2 linked regions of the Parabacteroides chongii genome follow. The protein of the gene in region 1 interacts with the protein of each later gene in a pairwise test. Links are inferred from orthologs where the notes say so. Each region holds a gene or a part of one and is shown in the gene's direction. Other genes may lie near its edges.

The links. Proteins that work in one complex are often made in the same cells at the same time.
Region 2: the proteins of leuS (region 1) and ligA interact in binary tests that used the Escherichia coli proteins (3 or more experiments, as listed by UniProt). The link is inferred for Parabacteroides chongii from one-to-one orthologs.

Annotation. Positions count from the first base shown.
Region 1 is NZ_CP120849.1:1,537,310-1,541,383, reverse strand. The notes cover bases 260-3,689. They hold leuS (leucine--tRNA ligase), read left to right. Parts: upstream 260-651; coding sequence 652-3,489; downstream 3,490-3,689. Other genes in these bases: P3L47_RS05835 (YitT family protein), read left to right, coding at 3,489-3,689; P3L47_RS05845 (ORF6N domain-containing protein), read left to right, coding at 260-588. Also shown: more of P3L47_RS05845, read left to right, coding at 25-259; more of P3L47_RS05835, read left to right, coding at 3,690-4,074.
Region 2 is NZ_CP120849.1:4,300,819-4,304,167, forward strand. The notes cover bases 412-3,344. They hold ligA (NAD-dependent DNA ligase LigA), read left to right. Parts: upstream 412-845; coding sequence 846-2,843; downstream 2,844-3,344. Other genes in these bases: P3L47_RS16105 (PCMD domain-containing protein), read left to right, coding at 412-761; P3L47_RS16115 (DUF6913 domain-containing protein), read left to right, coding at 2,840-3,344. Also shown: more of P3L47_RS16105, read left to right, coding at 1-411; more of P3L47_RS16115, read left to right, coding at 3,345-3,349. UniProt on the Escherichia coli protein: DNA ligase that catalyzes the formation of phosphodiester linkages between 5'-phosphoryl and 3'-hydroxyl groups in double-stranded DNA using NAD as a coenzyme and as the energy source for the reaction.

The DNA of each region.
Region 1 (4,074 bases):
ATTAATCACCAAAATTTATAAACTATGAATTTACAGGTAATACAAAACAAGATTTATGAGATCAGAGGTATACAAGTCATGTTGGATTTTGACTTAGCTGAACTTTATCAAGTAGAAACCAGAATACTTAATCAGTCTGTCAAACGTAATATAAAACGTTTTCCTCCAGATTTCATGTTCCAACTTAATGAAGAAGAATTTTCTTTGGTATCACAATTTGTGATACCAAAAAATGGTAGAGGTGGAAGGAGACTACTTCCTTACGCTTTTTCTGAACCCGGACTTGCCATGCTTTCCGGAATACTTAATAGTGACATTGCTATTGAAGTAAATATTAACATCATGCGTGCCTTTGTTCAAATGAGAAAACAGTTTATCTCAAATTGTGATAAACTGTCTACTAATAAGAAGCTATCAGAACTGGAGCAGCAAGTCAAATTTCTTCAGGAAGACATTGAAAGTCTCAGTAAAGATCATGAAAACTATGAGCAACATTTTGACGATATCTATCTTGCCCTGGCAGAACTTGCCTCTAAAAATAAAGAAAAGCCTGGTAACTCCAGACCGAAAATAGGTTATGTGAAGTAAAACAAAATAAATTGACTAACTTTGTGGCTTTAAACTGAAAACGATAAAAAACGATTAGATATTATGGAGTACAATTTCAGAGAAATCGAGAAAAAATGGCAAGAATACTGGATTGCCAACGGGGTTTATAAAGTGAAAGAAAACAAAGATAAACCCAAATACTACGTGTTGGATATGTTCCCTTACCCATCCGGTGCAGGACTACATGTTGGACATCCGCTCGGTTATATCGCTTCTGATATTTATTCCCGTTTCAAACGGTTACAGGGATTTAACGTATTACACCCAATGGGATATGATGCTTACGGTCTGCCTGCAGAACAATATGCTATCCAAACCGGACAACATCCCGAAGTAACAACCAAACAAAACATTGCCCGTTATCGCGAGCAAATGGACAAAATAGGTTTCAGCTACGACTGGAGCCGTGAAATCCGTACATGTGATAAGGAATATTATCACTGGACACAATGGGCATTTATTAAAATGTTCAACAGTTATTACTGTAACGACGAAAAGAAAGCATTACCTATCGAAAGTCTGGTCGAAGCATTTGAAACAGTAGGTACGGAAGGCCTGAATGTTGCTTGTGGTGAAGAAATGCAATTTACCGCTGAAGAATGGAAATCTAAAAGCGATAAAGAAAAACAAGCTATATTGCTGAACTACCGTATCGCTTACCTGGGTGATACAATGGTTAACTGGTGTTCCGAATTGGGAACCGTACTGGCTAACGATGAAGTCGTGAACGGTGTTTCCGAACGCGGTGGTTTCCCTGTTGAACAGAAAATGATGCGCCAATGGTGTTTGCGTGTATCTGCTTATGCACAACGTTTGCTGGACGGACTGGATACGATCGACTGGACGGATTCACTGAAAGAAACACAGCGTAACTGGATAGGTCGTAGCGAAGGTGCCGAAATCCAATTCAAAGTGAAAGATAGTGATATAGAATTTACCATCTTTACAACCCGTGCAGATACTATGTTCGGTGTAACTTTCATGGTATTGGCTCCCGAAAGCGAACTGGTTGCTCAGTTGACGACAGCTGAACAAAAGCAGGAAGTAGATGCTTATCTGGATCGTACCAAGAAACGTACGGAACGTGAACGTATTGCCGATCGTTCTGTAACCGGTGTATTCAGTGGTTCGTATGCTATCAATCCGTTCACGGGTGATGCAGTACCCGTTTGGATTAGCGACTATGTATTGGCCGGCTATGGAACAGGTGCTATCATGGCAGTTCCGGCACACGATAGTCGCGACTATGCATTTGCAAAACATTTCAACCTGCCTATCATTCCGTTGATCGAAGGCTGCGATATAAGCGAAGAAAGCTTCGATGCCAAAGAAGGTATTGTCTGCAATTCACCGAGACCGGATGTAACTCCTTATTGCGACTTGTCATTAAACGGCTTGACTGTAAAAGAAGCAATCGCTGCTACCAAAAAATATGTATCCGAACATCAACTGGGACGTGTAAAGATTAACTATCGTCTGCGCGATGCCATCTTCAGTCGCCAACGTTATTGGGGAGAACCGTTCCCTGTTTATTACGATGCCGACGGAATGCCTCAGATGTTACCATTCGAAGCATTACCGTTACAACTGCCGGAAGTGGATAAATTCCTGCCGACAGCCACAGGCGAACCTCCATTGGGACATGCAACTAAATGGGCTTGGGATTCTGTAAACAAAAAGGTTGTAGAAACATCCAAAATAGACAATAAAACAATCTTCCCGCTGGAACTTTGTACTATGCCTGGCTTTGCCGGTTCTTCCGCTTATTATCTGCGTTACATGGATCCTCATAATAATGAAGGCCTAGTAGATAAACAAGTGAATGAATACTGGCGTAATGTAGACCTGTATATCGGTGGAACGGAACATGCTACCGGTCACCTCATTTACAGTCGCTTCTGGAATAAATTCCTGTATGATATGGGAACAATCTGCGAAGACGAACCGTTCCGCAAGCTGATCAACCAAGGTATGATCCAGGGACGTTCAAACTTCGTGTACCGTATCAAAGATACAAATACATTCGTATCCCTGAACCTGAAAGACCAGTATGAAGTAACTCCTATTCACGTAGACGTTAACATCGTATCCAATGATATACTGGATATCGAAGCTTTCAAAAACTGGCGTCCGGAATATCATAATGCAGAATTTATACTGGAAGACGGTAAATATATCTGCGGATGGGCTGTTGAAAAGATGTCTAAATCGATGTTCAACGTAGTAAATCCGGATATGATCGTAGACAAATACGGTGCAGACACTTTACGTCTGTATGAAATGTTCTTAGGCCCGTTGGAACAATCTAAACCCTGGGATACAAATGGTATCGACGGTGTTCATCGCTTCCTGAAGAAACTGTGGGCTTTGTTCTATGGTAACACTGAAAGTTTGCAGATCACAGACGCTGAACCTACAGCTGAGGAATTAAAATCATTACATAAACTGATCAAGAAAGTAACATTCGATATCGAGCATTTCTCTTACAATACTTCTATCAGTGCTTTCATGATCTGTATTAACGAATTAGGCAGCCTGAAATGTAATAAGCGTGCTATCCTAGAGCAACTGGTTATCCTGTTGGCTCCGTTCGCACCTCATACTGCAGAAGAGTTATGGCATGAATGTGGTCATACGACTACGGTCTGCGATGCTCAATGGCCTCAGCACAACGAAGAGTACCTGAAAGAAAATTCAGTTACTTACGCTATCTCATTCAACGGAAAAGCCCGTTTCAGTATGGAGCTTCCGGCTGACATGCCCCGTGAAGAGGTTGAAAAAGCCGCTCTTAGTCATGAAAGCTCTGCTAAGTGGACGGAAGGCAAGACTCCTAAAAAGATCATTGTCGTTCCAGGTAAGATCGTTAATATCGTAATCTGATGAAAACAAGTAAATCTTATGCTATTTATTATTTTATAAAGGATTATCTGACGATTTTCCTGGGAACCATACTATATGGTTTCGGGTTCAACGCTTTTATCCTGTCTAATGAAATTGTCACCGGTGGTGTAAGCGGTATCTGCGCACTGATATTCTTTGCCACCGGCGGTGCAATACCGGTGTCGGTTTCATACTTTGTTATCAATGTAGTCTTACTATTAGCCGCTCTGAAGATTTTGGGATTCAAATTCCTTATAAAAACAATCTTTGGAGTATTCTCACTTTCCGCATCCCTGTCATTCTTTGAATGGCTGCTGAAAGGTAATCCCATATTACACGATCAGCCATTTATGGCGATCATGATCGGTGCACTCCTTTGCGGAGCTGGGTTAGGATTGGTATTTTCAGCGAACGGAAGTACGGGTGGAACAGATATTATTGGAGCAATTGTCAATAAATATAAGAATATATCTATCGGACGCGCACTGTTATTTTGTGACTTCTTCATTATCAGTTCCTCTTTTTTCCTCTTCCATAACGTGGATAAGATCGTCTTTGGTTTTGTTGAAATGATCATCAGTAACT
Region 2 (3,349 bases), 2.8 Mb from region 1 along the record:
ATATCGCTTATCATAACAAGGGAGGCTCACCTTGGGCAAACTCCAATGTGATGGCGAAAGTAGCCGGAGTTGTAAAGACGAACACTTCTGTTTTCCCTGAAAAGAGGGACGACGGCTGGTGTGCTCGTTTGGAGACACGTATGGAAAGTGTGAAAGTGTTCGGCCTGGTCGATATCGAAGTCGTTGCAGCCGGTTCTGTTTTTCTTGGTACGGTGCATGAGCCGATCAAAGGGACAAAGAATCCGCAGAGCATGTTGAACAGCGGCGTTCCTTTTACGAAAAAGCCGAAAGCGATCCGTTTTGACTACAAGGTCAAGTCGGCACCGGAAAAGGATCGTATCCGTAGTACGGGATTCAGCCGTAAGTCGAAAGTGGCAGGGCAGGATTCTATTGCAGCCATTCTGTTTTTGCAGAAACGCTGGGAAGATAAGGAAGGAAATGTATATGCCAAACGTGTCGGAACCATGGTGCAGCGTTATATCTCATCGACAGACGGCTGGGTGAACGATGCCACTTATCCGATCATGTATGGAAATATCTCTTCCCATCCTGATTTCGAACCGTACATGCGCATACAGGTTGAAGAACGTTATACGATGAACAGCCAGGGGAAAAGTGTCCCGATTCAGGAGATCGGCTGGGCGGAAGAAGATGAAGAACCTACTCATATGGTTCTGCAGTTCACTTCCAGCCACGGTGGTGCCTATATCGGTTCTCCGGGTAATACGTTTTGGATTGATAATGTAAAACTAATATATTAACAAATTGACAATTGATAATGGACAATTGACAATTATTTGTCAGTACTTCCATTGTCAATTGTCAATTATCAATTGTCAATTGAAATGATTGAGGCAAAGATTAAAGCACTTCGTGATGAGCTGGAGCAACATAATTACAATTATTATGTACTTTCCGCACCGACTATATCAGACCGTGAGTTTGATGAGAAGATGAAAGAATTACAGGCATTGGAGGAAGCCCATCCTGAATTTGCCGATCCGCATTCACCTACGCAACGGGTAGGAAGCGACTTGTCGAAAGAATTCGAGCAGGTCGTACACCAATATCCGATGCTTTCTTTGGGGAACACCTATTCTGAAGAAGAGATACGTGATTTCTATGAGCGGACAGAACGTGCTTTGAACGAGCCTTTTGAGATTGTTGCCGAACTGAAATATGACGGTACTTCCATCTCTCTGATCTATGAAGACGGACGCCTGGTTCGTGCCGTTACCCGTGGCGACGGAACCCGGGGGGATGATGTGACGGCAAATGTAAAGACGATCCGTTCGGTCCCTTTGAAGTTACGCGGGGAAAATTATCCGGCTAACTTTGAACTCCGCGGAGAGATATTACTTCCGTGGGCGGAGTTCGACCGCCTGAATAAGGAGCGTGAAGAACAGGAAGAACCACTCTTCGCCAACCCGCGTAATGCCGCTTCCGGTACATTGAAACAGCAGAATCCGGCTATCGTGGCTTCACGTAAGCTGGATGCCTATTTCTATTATTTGCTGGGTGAGAACCTCCCTGCCGACGGGCATTATGAGAACTTGCAGATTGCCCGTACCTGGGGATTCAAAATACCGGATGTGATCCGTAAATGTAACAGCTTGCAGGATATCTTCGACTATATCGCTTATTGGGATGTGGAACGGAAGAACCTGCCGGTAGCAACGGACGGTATCGTACTGAAAGTAAACTCACTTCGCCAGCAGAAGAACCTGGGCTTCACAGCTAAGAGTCCGCGCTGGGCGATCGCTTATAAATTCCAGGCGGAGCGGGCGGTAACCCGTCTGAATTTTGTCTCTTTCCAGGTAGGACGAACAGGGGCGGTTACGCCGGTTGCCAATCTGGAGCCTGTATTGCTTGCCGGAACGACCGTGAAACGAGCTTCTTTGCATAATGCGGATATCATAGAAGGACTGGATTTGCATCTGGGCGATAATGTATATGTGGAAAAAGGAGGGGAGATCATCCCGAAGATCGTGGGGGTCGATGTCGATTCCCGTTCGATGTTACTGGGTGCGAAGGTCACTTTCATCAAGACTTGTCCGGAATGCGGTACGCTTTTGTATCGCCCCGAAGGGGAAGCGGCGCACTACTGTCCGAACGAATCCGGCTGTCCTCCACAGATAAAAGGGCGTATCGAACATTTCGTTACTCGTCGGGCGATGAATATAAATATGGGCCCCGAGACAGTAGAGGACTTGTTTGAAGCAGGTCTGGTCAGGAATGTTGCAGACTTGTATACACTGAAGACGGAAGACCTGTTGAGCCTGGAACGTTGGGCGGAGAAGAGTGCCCGTAATTTGATGGCAAGCCTGGAAGAATCCAAACAGGTTCCTTTTGAACGTGTATTGTTCGGATTGGGCATTCGTTATGTCGGTGAGACGGTGGCTAAACGTCTGGCTTCGGCTTTTCATTCGATGGAGCAATTGAAGGATGCTTCGTTGGAGGCACTGACGGAGGTGGACGAGATCGGTGAACGTATCGCACGCAGTGTGGTCGATTATTTTGCCGATGAAGACAATCGTATATTGGTTGCCCGCCTGCAAGTGGCCGGATTACAGATGGCTGTGGCGGAAGAAGTCTTGGCGAACCGTTCTGACAAATTGAAGGGACTGACGATCGTGATCAGTGGAACCTTCTCTCAGCATTCGCGCGACGAATATAAAGCTATGATCGAACAGCATGGCGGAAAGAACAGTGGTTCTGTTTCCGGTAAAACGGATTATATCCTTGCCGGGGATAATATGGGGCCGGCGAAACTGGAAAAGGCAGCTAAGCTGGGAGTAAAGATTATCAACGAGGATGAATTCTTAAATATGTTGGCAGAATGAGATTGACGAACCATTTTATCCGTAAAAAAGTAAAGGAACTGGCTGGACAGGCCGGGAAGCGTCAGAGTCATTTCTGCACTTTGAAGGATGCCCGCCATATTCTGGTTTTGTTCGATGCCGGGGATAGCAGCGTCGTCGAGCCTTGTCTTGAAACATTGCGTATGATGCATAAGAATATCAATGTTTGTACGTATGTATCCGGCGATACGGTTCCTGAAGTGAATCCGTCCTACATGGTTGTACACGCTAAGACGGATTTGGATATGTGGTATATACCCCAGGATGCTATACTGAAAAAGTTCTGTGCCTGTGACGCCGATATACTTATCGACCTTACACGTGGAGGTAATTATGTCATGCAATACTTATTGCTGAAGCATCCCGGTACTTTTAAAGTCGGGGCAAGGAGTAGTGAGCTCGATTTGTACGATCTCACTATTTCTGTGACAGAAAACGCTGATATAAAGCATATATTCGGACATATCTTATTTTATTTGCAAACAATC